DNA from 3 places in the Pseudarthrobacter sp. MDT1-22 genome. Region 3 is predicted to be linked to each of the others. Evidence: riboswitches for the same ligand, from Rfam matches in the RefSeq annotation. Region 3 holds a riboswitch; each other region holds the start of a gene.
What was found. A riboswitch is a leader RNA that binds a small molecule or an ion and turns the genes downstream of it on or off. The one in region 3 is predicted to bind thiamine pyrophosphate.
Positions count from the first base shown of each region.

Region 1: it holds a riboswitch for thiamine pyrophosphate, as region 3 does, so the genes downstream of both, thiD (bifunctional hydroxymethylpyrimidine kinase/phosphomethylpyrimidine kinase) here and thiO (glycine oxidase ThiO) in region 3, are expected to answer to the same signal.
Region 2: it holds a riboswitch for thiamine pyrophosphate, as region 3 does, so the genes downstream of both, thiC (phosphomethylpyrimidine synthase ThiC) here and thiO (glycine oxidase ThiO) in region 3, are expected to answer to the same signal.

Region 1 covers NZ_JBTNDK010000007.1:55,879-60,272, forward strand. Annotated here, with positions in the region: gene ACX80M_RS07665 (Rne/Rng family ribonuclease) at 1-1,830, shown strand, start outside; TPP riboswitch at 1,932-2,029, shown strand; gene thiD (bifunctional hydroxymethylpyrimidine kinase/phosphomethylpyrimidine kinase) at 2,012-3,610, shown strand; gene rplU (50S ribosomal protein L21) at 3,883-4,191, shown strand; gene rpmA (50S ribosomal protein L27) at 4,253-4,394, shown strand, end outside.
Region 2 covers NZ_JBTNDK010000003.1:27,440-31,833, forward strand. Annotated here, with positions in the region: gene rpsP (30S ribosomal protein S16) at 1-119, opposite strand, end outside; gene ACX80M_RS03520 (hypothetical protein) at 332-769, opposite strand; gene ACX80M_RS03525 (VOC family protein) at 883-1,758, opposite strand; TPP riboswitch at 1,914-2,021, shown strand; gene thiC (phosphomethylpyrimidine synthase ThiC) at 2,016-3,833, shown strand; gene ACX80M_RS03535 (alpha/beta fold hydrolase) at 3,838-4,394, opposite strand, start outside.
Region 3 covers NZ_JBTNDK010000008.1:57,039-61,432, reverse strand. Annotated here, with positions in the region: gene ACX80M_RS08600 (thiazole synthase) at 1-518, opposite strand, end outside; gene thiS (sulfur carrier protein ThiS) at 523-759, opposite strand; gene thiO (glycine oxidase ThiO) at 756-2,102, opposite strand; TPP riboswitch at 2,093-2,213, opposite strand; gene thiE (thiamine phosphate synthase) at 2,241-3,017, shown strand; gene ACX80M_RS08580 (RNB domain-containing ribonuclease) at 3,082-4,394, shown strand, end outside.

The DNA of each region.
Region 1 (4,394 bases), on a different contig from region 3:
GTCACCAAGGATCCCGTGGGCCACAAGGGTGCACGCCTGACCAGCCAGATCTCGCTGCCCGGCCGCTACCTGGTCTATGTGCCCGGCGGCTCCATGACCGGAATCTCCCGCAAACTGCCCGACGTCGAGCGAAACCGCCTCAAGCGCATCCTCAAGGACCGCCTCCCGGAGCACGCCGGCGTCATCGTCCGCACCGCTGCCGAAGGCGCCTCGGAAGAGGAGCTCACGCACGACATCAACCGGCTGCGCGCGCAGTGGGAGGGCATCGAAAGCCAGTCCACGTCCACCAAGATCCTCGCGCCGGAGCTGCTCTACGGCGAACCTGACCTCACCATCAAGGTGGTCCGTGATGTCTTCAACGAGGACTTCTCCAAGCTGATCGTCTCCGGTGAAGAGGCCTGGGACACTATCGAGGCCTACGTCACCTACGTGGCCCCGGACCTCGTGGGCCGCCTGGAAAAGTGGACCAAGGACCATGACATCTTCGCTGCGTGGCGGATCGATGAGCAGATCCACAAGGCCCTGGAACGCAAGGTCTTCCTGCCTTCGGGCGGCTCGCTGGTCATTGACCGCACCGAAGCCATGACCGTGGTGGACGTCAACACCGGCAAGTTCACCGGCAGCGGCGGCAACCTCGAGGAAACCGTCACCAAGAACAACCTTGAGGCAGCTGAAGAAGTGGTCCGGCAGCTCCGACTCCGCGACATCGGCGGCATCATCGTCATCGACTTCATCGATATGGTCCTCGAATCCAACCGCGACCTTGTCCTGCGCCGCATGGTGGAATGCCTGGGCCGCGACCGGACCAAGCACCAGGTGGCCGAAGTGACCTCCCTGGGCCTCGTGCAGATGACGCGCAAGCGCATGGGCACCGGGCTCCTGGAAGTCTTCGGCGAGCAGTGTGAAACCTGTGCAGGCCGCGGAATTGTCACCCACGACGACCCCGTGGAACACCGCCGCGCCAACACGGTAGCCGCGGAGCACCACGTGCAGCGGGTTGACAGCCGCCCGGAAGCCCAGCGCACCGACAGCGTGCGGACTGACAGTCAGCGCCCGGACAGCCAGCCGGGTGGCCGCACTGACCGGAAGCGCCGCCGCGGACGGGGCGGCCAGCCGCTGGAAACAGCACCGGCAGCTCCGGTGCAGATCCACACGGTCCACCCGGAAGCCAGCGATGCCGAGCGCCATGCGAAGGCGGAGGCCACGCGGGCAGCGCTTGCGAACATTGCGGCCGCAGCCCACGCCGCGCATCTGCATGACGACGAGGTGGCTCACGCATCAGCTGCCGCGGGCCGGCAGCCTGCGGCTCCGGTGCCGGCTCCGGTTGGGCAGTCCGAAACGGACTCCAACGGCCGCCCGGCCGCAGTGCTGACATTCGGCGGCGAGCAGGTGGTGCTTCCGTTCGTTGCGCACCACGATGACCAGCCGCACGCACCTGCCCTGACACTTGACCGCCTCGCGGAGGCCTTCGCCCACCTTGGTGAGCCGGCTCCGGTAGCGGAAAGCACTCCGCCGGCAGTCCAGGCAACTGAAAGCCGGGCGGCCGAACCTGCCCGCCAGCAGCAGCCAGCCGCGGCGGAGAAGGATTACTCCGATCACACCGAGGAGCCCCGCGCCCGCCGTCCCCGGCGGAACCGGAGTGCCAGCCGTGCCCAGGGCGCAGCCAACGCCACGTCCGTAGAGCATCACGAAGCCGCTCCGGCGGCTGCCGCCGGACACACCCACGCCGCCAAGGCGCCGGAGCCCGTCAAGGCTCCTGTGGCCGACAAGCCGGTTGCCGCCAACGCGCCCATCATCCTGGGCGTAGGAGTTCCGGCCTCGGAGCTCTGACCAAGCAGTAGGGCAAGCCAATACAACGGCGCCTGGATGTGCCTGTGAATCACAGGCTGCGTCCGGGCGTCCGGCGTTAAGTCGCGAGGAACGCTAGGCTGGTGACTGACACGGGGTGCCGCGCAGAGAGCCGGCTGAGATCCACACCCGTTGAACCTGTCCGGTTAGCACCGGCGAAGGGATGTCTCCTTTGGCTTCAACTTCTGTCCTTCCTCCTGCAACGCCCGCGGCGGCTCTACAGGGATCCTCAGCAACCGGGGCTGAGGTCCTGCCCGCGCCAGGCCGGACTGCCAACGTCCAGGTGCTGCGTGACGTTCCGCGGGTGCTGTCCATTGCCGGATCGGACCCTTCAGGTGGCGCCGGCGTCCAGGCCGACCTCAAAAGCATCGCGGCTCTTGGCGGCTACGGCATGGCGGCCATCACCGCACTGACAGTCCAAAACACCCGGGGGGTCCAGGCGGTTCACGTTCCGCCTGCGTCCTTCCTGGGCCAGCAGCTCGATGCCATCAGCGATGACATCACCATCGACGCGGTCAAGATCGGCATGCTGGGCGACGCTGCGGTGATAGGCGTGGTCCGCGACTGGCTGGAAAAGGTGCGTCCCGCCGTCGTCGTTCTTGATCCGGTGATGGTGGCCACAAGCGGCGACCGGCTACTGCAGGGGTCTGCCGAGGCGGCCCTGCGGGAGCTGCTCCCGCTCGCGGACCTGATCACCCCCAACCTGGCCGAACTGGCCATCCTGGTGGGGGAGCCGCAGGCGAGGGAATGGCACGACGCGCTCGGGCAGGGACAGCGGTTGTCCGCCGCGACCGGTGCCACTGTCCTGGTCAAGGGCGGCCATCTCGACGGCGGTGCGTGCCCGGATGCCCTGGTCAACGCTGCCGGGCTGCTCGCCCAGGAAGTGGTGGAAGTGAGCGGGGACAGGATCCCCACGCGCAACAGCCACGGCACCGGCTGCTCACTGTCATCGGCCATGGCCACGGCCCAGGCCCGGTTGGGGGACTGGGAAGCCGCACTACGGCAAGTGAAGCCCTGGCTGGTGGGCGCGCTGCAGGCCGCTGACCAACTTGAGGTGGGCGCGGGCAACGGCCCCATCAACCACTTCCACCACATGCAACAGGTTCCGGCAGCCGGCGAATTCGCAGAGACGCTGCGGCGGGCGTCGGAGCCGGATCTTGCAGCCATCTACGGGCTGGATTTCATCCGCGACCTGGCGGCCGGCACTTTGGCTGAGGAACAGTTCGCCTATTACCTCGCCCAGGACGCCATCTACCTCAACGGCTATTCGCGGGTCCTTGCCCGGGCCAGTGCGCTGGCGCCCACGGAAGCCGCCCAGCTGTTCTGGGCAAAGTCGGCCCAGCAATGCCTTGAGGTCGAGTCCGAACTGCACCGCACGTGGCTAAGCACCAGGACAGTGGACTCCGTCCTGGGACCTGTCACCAAGTCCTACGTGGACCACCTGCTGGCGGCCTCGGCCTCAGGCAGCTACGCGGTCCTCGTGGCGGCGGTACTGCCGTGCTTCTGGCTGTATGCCGAAGTGGGACAGACTCTCCACGCGGAGTTCCTGGCTGCGGGTGCCCCGGCAGCACATCCTTATGCCGACTGGCTGCGGGCCTATGCTGACGAGGATTTCGCCCAGGCCACGCGCTACGCCATCGACTTTGGTGACGACGCCGGTCGGAGTGCTTCCGCGGATGAACAGGCGGCGATGCTGGTGGCTTTCAGGCAGTCGTGCCGGTTCGAGGTGGAATTCTTCGACGCGCCGCGAATTCATTCCTGACTGGCTGGGGCCCGTGCGGCCTGTACGATAGTCGGGCACGGTTTTGGATTGTCAGTGCAGTACCTGCTTGTGGGTCCTATCACAGACAACCTGCCGTAACCAGCCTCATTTGCGGCCGAAGGCAAAATTAGCGTATTCTAGATCTTCGGTGCTTACGCCAACACTTGGGTTACGACCCCACGGCGTTGAGGCACAGCGAGAACCCAGCCAATTATGGAACAGGGTTCAGCACGCAAATTTAGTAATAAACGTCGAGAGAAGTGAGTTCCCAAGTGGTGTACGCGATTGTCCGCGCAGGCGGCCGCCAAGAGAAGGTTTCCGTTGGAGACTTCGTTACCCTGAACCGCGTCCCCGGTGGAGCCGGCAGCACCTTTGAGTTGCCCGCACTGCTCCTGGTAGACGGTGACAAAGTCACCTCTGCTGCTGCGGACCTGGCCAAGGTAACGGTTACGGCTGAGATCCTCGAAGACCTCCGTGGTCCGAAGATCGTCATCCAGAAGTTCAAGAACAAGACCGGTTACAAGAAGCGCCAGGGTCACCGTCAGGAATTGACCAAGGTCAAGATCACGGGTATCAAGTAACTCTTCGTTACTGTTCAGGTTCTTCAGCAGATTCCCCAGAATTTAAAGGCAGGCATTTCAAATGGCACATAAAAAAGGCGCGAGTTCCACTCGCAACGGTCGTGACTCCAACGCCCAGTACCTCGGCGTCAAGCGCTTCGGCGGCCAGGTAGTTTCCGCAGGCGAGATCATCGTTCGCCAGCGTGGCACCCACTTCCACCCGG
Region 2 (4,394 bases), on a different contig from region 3:
TACTTACCGATCTCTTCGATGGCACGGCCGTCACGCTTGGAGCGTGCGTCCATGACGACGATGCGGTAGTACGGTGCGCGCATCTTGCCAAAGCGCTTAAGGCGAATCTTTACGGCCACTTTTGTGGTCACTCCTGTTTCAGAAAAGGGGTGAACCGACGTTCTGCACCCGTGGGGCGGGCCATACTTGAGGGTTCGAAGGACAGGATCCGGACGCGGAGAGAGGGGCCACGCAGATCGAGTACCTGTTTATTGTGCCAGATCAGCGTCCGGATTTCGACTTGACACGTCGGGATGGGGCAGCCGGGCGGACCCGGCGGGCCACGGCCGGCCTACGACGACCAGACATACACGCCCGTGCGTGCGGCGTCATCGACGGAGTTGGCCAGCTCAGCGAACTGCTGGACATACGTCCGGGCCTCGGCCACGCCGAACGGCATGTCATCCTGGGCAGCCCACTTTTCAGCGACGTCGTCCAGGACATTGCCTTCGCCTTCAGTCTCGTAGCTGAGCAGGTCGGCGAGCGCACGCACCATGGCCGGCGGGACCCCGAGGAGGGAATCACTGGCCACGTCAACCATGGCCAGTTCGTAGTCCGCGCCACCGGCGTGCACCGCAACGCCGGCAAGATCGCCAAGCTGCTCGATTTCGAAATCGCTGATTCCGGGAATCCGCAGGGCCTGGCCCGCCGGGGAGCCGCCTGCATCCAGGACGTCCGCCCGCTTCAGCGCGGCATCGTGAGTGGAAACAAAAATTTCAGTGAAGCCCATGGGAACAGCCCTCATTCCGTCGACGGTGCGGCCTGGAAGGGCAGTAGCAAGTGCCGCCCCGGCCGTTCAGAATCAGCCTAGTACAAGGCAGGCCGCACTTTTGGCATCCGCACTCAGCGGACGGCGACACGGATATTGTTGCGCCACGGGTCCTCGAAGCGAAGCTCGGCGCCCGTGTGGTGCGAGGCCACACCGGCGACCTTCAGGCGGTCGGCGAGCGCTCCGACGTCATCCCCGGAAGGGACCTCGATGAGCACTTCGCCGAGGCCCAGGGTGTCCTTGCGGGGACCGGCTCCGCGGCTGTTCCAGACGTTCATGGCCATGTGGTGGTGATACCGGCCCGCGGAGACAAACAGTGCCTGCCCGTGCCAGCCGGCGGTCTTTTCGAAGCCCAGCGTGCCCACGTAGAAATCGTGCGCTGACTGGACGTCGCCCACCTGGAGGTGGACGTGGCCCACGCCGGCTTCGCTGGCCCGCTGGCCGGCCACGGATTCCTGGCTCAGGTGCTGCTCGAGATAGCGCTGCGGCGGCAGTGCCAGGCTGTCCATCACTACATCCTTCCCGTTCCAGGACCAGTTTTCGCGGGGCCTGTCCCAGTACAGTTCGACGCCGTTGCCTTCGGGGTCATTGAAGTAGAAGGCCTCGCTGACGAGGTGGTCGGCGCTGCCGGTGAAGGACCGGGGTTCGTACTGGGCGGCGGTGGCTACCGTGGCGGCCAGCGAAGCCTGGTCGTCAAACAGCAGTGCGGTGTGGAACAGCCCGGCCTCTCCCCTGCCAGGCAGATTCAAGGACGGGGCGGCCGCGAGATGGACCAGCGGGCGTTGAAGGCGGCCAAGATAGACGCCGCCGTCCTGTTCCGCGACGACCTCCAGGCCGAGCGCACGCTGGTAGTAGTCGGTCATCAGCTTCATGTCGCCTACCTTGAGCATCACGGTGCCCATGGAGAGGTCGGCAGGAAGGAGATCCCGGCTGGTGGCTTCTGCAGTCATTTGAACACTCCCGGTCCGTTGGCCTTCGGATGGAAGGCGGCTATGGTTCCAATTTACTTGAAGCTTCAATTTAATTCAAGTGGCGGCGCAGACAGATTGCGACCGCTTTCCGGTGATTGCTGTCACCAGTCCACCCTCGGCCTGTGGTAGCTTCGACTTGACCACACGGGAGCCCTTGCAGGGGCTGAGATCGGGCTGACGCAGCCTGCGACCGTTGAACCTGTCCGGGTAATGCCGGCGAAGGAAGTGAGTATTCATTGAATACACAAGAAACACAGCTGATCCCTGCCCAAAATGAAGCCGACGTGGATCAACCGCTCCAGCCTCAAACCCAGTCACTGAAGTCCCACTCGCTGGCGTTTATCAACGATGAGGCCACCGGGATCCGGGTTCCCGTGACCGAGATCGCCCTCGAACCGTCGCCAAACGGCGCGCCGAACGGGCCTTTCCGGACCTACCGCACGGCGGGACCGGGCAGCGATCCGGTGGTGGGCCTTAACCCGTTCCGCTCAGAGTGGATCGCCGCCCGCGGAGACACTGAGCCCTACAGCGGCCGGGAGCGGAACCTGCTCGACGACGGCAAGTCGGCCGTCCGCCGCGGCGCAGCCTCTGCGGAGTGGAAGGGCGCGCAGCCGGTGCCCCGCCGCGCCGTCGGCGGCCGGACCGTCACGCAGATGCATTATGCGCGGCAGGGTGTCATCACCCCCGAGATGCAGTTCATCGCCCTCCGCGAAAACTGTGATGTGGAACTGGTCCGCAGCGAAGTCGCCGCCGGCCGCGCCATCATCCCCAACAACATCAACCACCCGGAATCCGAACCGATGATCATCGGCAAGGCCTTCCTGGTCAAGATCAACGCCAACATCGGCAACTCGGCAGTGACCAGCTCCATTGCCGAGGAAGTGGACAAACTCCAATGGGCCACCCAGTGGGGCGCCGACACGGTGATGGACCTGTCCACCGGAGACGACATCCACACCACCCGGGAATGGCTCATCCGCAACTCCCCCGTGCCCATCGGTACGGTGCCCATTTACCAGGCGCTGGAAAAGGTCAACGGGGAGGCCAACGCCCTGACGTGGGAGATCTACCGGGACACGGTCATCGAGCAGTGCGAGCAGGGGGTGGACTACATGACCATCCACGCCGGTGTGCTGCTGCGTTACGTGCCGCTGACGGCCAACCGCGTTACCGGCATCGTCTCCCGGGGCGGCGCGATCATGGCCGGGTGGTGCCTGGCGCACCACCAGGAGAACTTCCTCTACACCCACTTCGACGAGCTGTGCGAAATCTTCGCCAAGTACGACGTCGCGTTCTCCCTGGGCGACGGACTGCGCCCGGGGGCGACGGCGGACGCCAACGACGCCGCCCAATTCGCCGAGCTGGACACCCTGGCTGAACTGACCCAGCGGGCGTGGGAATTCGACGTGCAGGTCATGGTGGAAGGTCCCGGGCACGTCCCGTTCCACCTGGTGCGGGAGAACGTGGAACGCCAGCAGGAACTCTGCAAGGGCGCCCCGTTCTACACGCTGGGGCCGCTGGTCACGGATATTGCCCCCGGCTACGACCACATCACGTCCGCCATCGGCGCCACCGAAATCGCCCGGTACGGCACGGCGATGCTTTGTTACGTCACGCCCAAGGAACACCTTGGCCTGCCGAACAAGGACGATGTGAAGACCGGAGTGATCACCTACAAGATCGCCGCCCACGCAGCAGACCTTGCCAAGGGCCACCCCGGCGCCCATGAGCGGGATGATGCCCTGTCCAAGGCCCGGTTCGAGTTCCGCTGGCGCGACCAGTTCGCGCTGTCCCTGGATCCGGTCACGGCGGAGGCCTTCCATGACGAGACGCTGCCGGCCGAACCGGCCAAAACCGCCCACTTCTGCTCCATGTGCGGCCCGAAGTTCTGCTCCATGAAGATCAGCCAGGACATCAGGGACGAATACGGTTCCGCCGATTCGCAGGCGGCCATCGCCGAGGCCTACAGCGGGATGCGCGAAAAGAGTGCGGAGTTCCTGGCCGCCGGCGGGAAGGTCTACCTCCCCGAGCTTCGGATCCCGGCCGGGAACTGACGGCTCAGGAAGCCTGAACCGAGCGTGACCTGCCGACGTCGGCGATGAAGGACCGGACGGCACGGTCACCTTCGGCAGAGTCCTGGGGCCGGTGTCCTCCCGCAGCGATGCGGTGCAGGGCACCGGTTTCCTGCAGATATCCGGCGATTTCCTCGTAGAGCGGTTCCCACCCACCCGTCAGGACCATGGTGGGGACGCCCGGAACTATGTGCAGCGGGGCCTCCCAGGACGGCGCCTGCAACCGGAGCCGGCGCGCCGACCGTTTTTCCTCCGGCGTGGCGGGCTCCTGCAGGTCCGCCGCGAACATTCGCCGCACGAACTCACGCTGGAAGTCTTCATCGCTGAGCTGGCGCCGGACGTCGAACAGCGGTTGCATCAGGGCGCGGTGTGCGGCCGTGGCCGGCAGTTCGGCGGTCAGGGACAGGCACGCCGGTTCTACCAGCGTGAGGGAATACACCAGTTCGGGGCGTTCGACGGCAGCCATCATGGCCGCAATCGCGCCCTCGGCGTGGGCAACAACATGGCCCCCAGTAGCCCCGCGGCCGTCATCGGCAAGTGAGC
Region 3 (4,394 bases):
GTGCCGATAGGCGCTCCGAGCGGCATGACCGCGGTGGCACCCAGGTTTTCCAGCCGCAGGGCCAGGACCGGGTCATCGTTGGTGTAGGCGAACACTTTGAAGCCCCGGTTTACCAGCTGTTCCGTGGCGTCCACGAGCTCCACGGCGTCCGGCAGCAGCGTCTGTTCGTCGGCGATGACTTCCAGCTTGAGCCAGTCGGTTTCCAGCGCTTCGCGGGCGAGTTCCGCCGTCATGACCGCGTCCCGGGCGGTGAAGCAGCCTGCGGTGTTGGGCAGGATCCGGATCCCGCGGTCCACCAGGAGCTGGAAAAGGGACCCAGATTCGGCCGGCGAATAGCGCCGCATGGCCACCGTGGTCAGTTCGGTTCCGGACGCCAACAGGGCAGCGCCCAGCCCGTCCAAGCTCGGGGCTCCCCCGGTGCCCATGATGAGGCGGGAGCCGAGCTCGACGCCGTCGATGACCAGCCTGTCGGCGGCCTCGGGCGAGTTCTGTGTGCTGATATTGCTGGTTACTGTCATGGTGTCAGCCTCCCTGGACTGCTGTGACCAGTTCGACGTCGTCACCTTCGGCGAGCGCCGTGACGAACCACTGGCTGCGGGGTACTACTTCGGAGTTATGGGCGACGGCGACGCCGAGTTTCTGCCCGTCTGTTGCCTGGCCGTTGGCTGCAAGCGGACGGCCTGTGATCTGGCTGATGAGGGTGGTGATGGAGGCGTCGTCCGCCACGGAATGGCGCGAGCCGTTGAGGGTGATGTTCATGCTGATTCCTTCTGTGGGTCGAGGTCCTTCATGCTGCTGATGTCCTTGGGTGGGGACTGTGTGCCGGCTACGTGGTGCTTTCCTGAAAAGCGGGCCGGGCTGAGGGCCCCCCATCGAGGATCCGTCCGGCCGTCCAGCAGGTCCCGGCAGATGGCCGCCGCCGCCGGCGCAAGCAGCACTCCGTGGCGGAAGAACCCGGTGGCAACGATCAGCCCGGCAACGTTCCCCGCGTTCCCCCTCCCTGGTGCGGAAACCGGTACGCGGCCGAGGAGAGGTGCGTTGTCCGGGGTCGCCGGCCTTGCCCGGGCCGTGCATTCCAGGAGTTCAAGCTCCGAGACGGCCGGCACCAGGACTTGGGCGTCACGCAGCAACTGATAGACGCCGCCGGCCGAGACAGCGGCGTCGCCCGTCCCTGCGAGGGCATCCTCTCGCTGCGTAGCCCCGATCACCACCGTGCCGTCCTGCCGGGGAACGATGTAGACCGGCACACCATGGACCATTCCGCGGACAGTGGAGGTGAGGAGCTGGCGCAGGTGCCGCGGAACAGCCAGCCGCAGGATGTCACCGTAGACGGGCCGCAGGGGCAGGTGCAGTCCAACCGGGAGGCCATCCAGCGACCCCGCCTGCAATCCGTTGGCCACGATGGTCTCCCCGGCCTGGACGCTTCCGCCGTGGGCGAGCCTCGCCCCGCTGACACGGCCGTCCTCCCAAAGAAGGGAAGCAGCCCGTTGGTCAACGGCGAATCCCCCGCGGGCACCTGCCACGGCTGTTCCTGCTCCCGGTTCGTGGATGGCCAGGACTTCCTGGAGGCACGCCACCAGCTTCCGTGGATCCACCTGGTGGTCGGCGGGGATGTCCAGGGCGCAGGATATGGCCGGGCTGAGCAGGGATTCCCTGGTCCTGGCCTCACGGACAGTCAGGGGTTCCACCACCAGGCCGCTGGCCTGCTGCACGGCCCGGAGGTCCATCAGCGCCCGGCGGTCCGCAGCGTCCGCGCCGATGGCGAGGGTCGGCGTCGTCAGATATCCGGTATCGCCAGCCCCGGCCAGGGCGAGGTCCGCCGCAAAGGCAGGCCACAGGCCGGAAGATGCAAGCATCAGCTCAAGGAGGTCTTCCTCCTGGTAATGCAGTTCGCTCACAGGGGCCAGCATGCCGGCGGCTGCCCAGCTGGCGCCGTTGCCGGGCGCGTCATCGATCAGCACGACGGAACGGCCGGACCGCCGGACTTCCCAGGCTATGGCGTGGCCGATGACTCCGCCGCCGATGACGGCCACGTCCGCGTGCAGGGCGGTGGCCGGGCTGGCTGGTGCAGGCTCAGGTGGGCTGCTTATTGCGGGGGGCATATGTTCCTTCCCTACGCCGGTACTAGCCGGATCAGGTCAAGCGGTCGGCTCTGACGCCCTCTCAGCCCGGCCGCTTTGTGACGGCTGCAACGGGCTCCCGCAGTACCCGCCCAGTTTAGGGGACTTAGGCTGGATTCCATGAACGCGCAATCCTTCGCCGCTGCAGGCACGCCCTCCGCCCCCTCCGCCGCTCCCGAATCCTTGACCGGAACAGACCCCGCCGGCGGCACAAACACCGGCCTCCCGCACAGCGTCAAGCTGTACCTGTGCACCGACGCGCGCCGGGACCGCGGGGACTTTGGCGAGTTTGTGGACGCGGCGTTTGCCGGCGGCGTGGACATCATCCAGCTCCGGGACAAGGCCATCGAGGCAGCCGAGGAGCTGGAGCTGCTGGCCGTGCTTCAGGCCGCGGCCGAACGCCACGGAAAGCTGTGGGCAGTCAATGACCGTGCCGATATCGCGCTGCTGTCCGGCGCCCCCGTCTTCCACATCGGGCAGAAGGATCTGCCGGTCGCTTCCGCCCGCACGCTGCTCGGGGCACCAGCCGCGATCGGCCTTTCCACGCACACCGCCGAGCAGATCGAAGGGGCCATCCGGCTGTCCGGTGGGCTGACTGACCAAGGCGGCCTGGACTACTTCTGCGTAGGACCGGTCTGGGCCACGCCGACGAAACCGGGCCGGGCCGCCGTCGGCCTTGACCTGGTGCGGTACGCGGCCGAAGCCGTCCGCGCTGCCGGTGGCACCCAGGCCACGCTGCCCTGGTTTGCCATCGGAGGCATCGATCTCGGCAACGTGGAGCAGGTGGTGGAGGCCGGCGCCGGCAGGATTGTTGTGGTGCGTGCCATCACCGAAGCCTCGGACCCCGCAGCGGCGGCCGTGGCACTTCTGGCGGCCCTGGACGCCGGCGCATCCTGACAATCCACCGCGTGGCGTGCGGCGGGCGTGCACGATCCGTGGAAATCGAGCTAACCTGATTTTCGTGTCACATCATAGGTTGGCCCCCAATGTCCACGAGCAGACGAACGACCTCGCGGCGGCGCTGAGCGCCCTGCGGACCGAGCTGGAACTGCCGGGGCCCTACCCGGCGGAGGCGGTCCGGGACGCGGAAGCGGCAGTGGCCGCGCACGAGTTGCCGGGTGCTGACCTGACGGAAGTGGCGTTCCTCACTATCGATCCGGCGTCGTCCACTGACCTGGACCAGGCGCTGTTCATCGAGCGTGCGGGCACTGGCTACCGGGTGCTTTACGCCATCGCTGACGTGCCGTCCTTTGTCCGCCCCGGAGGCGGACTGGACGCAGAGACCCGGCGCCGCGGCCAGACGTTCTACGCCCCTGACGGCCGTATCCCGCTGCACCCGGAAGTCATCAGCGAAGGGGCAGGCAGCCTTCTGGCCGGCCAGCTGTGTTCCGCCTACGTCTGGGAGTTCGGGCTGAACGACGCCGCGCAGGTCTCCACTGTGAGCGTCCAGAGGGCCACCATCCGGAGCCGGGCCAAGCTGAGCTACAAGGGAGTCCAGGCCGAATTCGACGCCGGGACGGCCGGCCCTGTCCTGCAGCTCCTGAAGGAAGTGGGCCTCAAGCGCGTTGAACTGGAGCGGCAGCGTGGCGGCGCCAGCCTGAACATGCCCGAGCAGGAAATCGTGCAGCTGCCCGACGGCGGCTACCGGATTGCCGCGGCGCCGCAGCTTCCGGTGGAGGACTGGAACGCCCAGATCTCCCTGATGACGGGGATGGCGGCGGCAGACCTGATGCTGGCGGGAGAAGTGGGCATCCTGCGCACCATGCCCGCCCCGGACGAGCGCTCCCTGCGTCACTTCCGTCTCCAGACTGAGGCATTGGGCAAGCCGTGGGACGGCAAGATCAGCTACGGCGAATACCTCCGCAGCCTTGACCCGACCGAACCCCGGCAACTGGCCATCCTGCACTCCGCCGGCATGCTGTTCCGCGGTGCCAGCTACACGGCGTTCGACGGCACAGTCCCGAAAGACGCCATCCAGTCCGCCATCGGCGCTGCCTATGCCCACACCACGGCACCGCTCCGGCGTCTGATCGACCGCTTTGTCCTGGTGATCTGCGAAGCCCTGAGCAATGGCAAGCCTGTACCGGCCTGGGCTCGGGAAGCCCTGCCGTCCCTGCCGGAGATCATGGCCGGATCCGACCAGCTGGCATCGCGGATGGAACGCATGGCGCTGGACACCGTGGAGGCCGCACTCCTGGTCAACCATGTGGGCCAGGAGTTCGAGGCGATCGTGATTTCCGGCTCCAAGCCGCAGAAGGACAACGGCAACGGGAA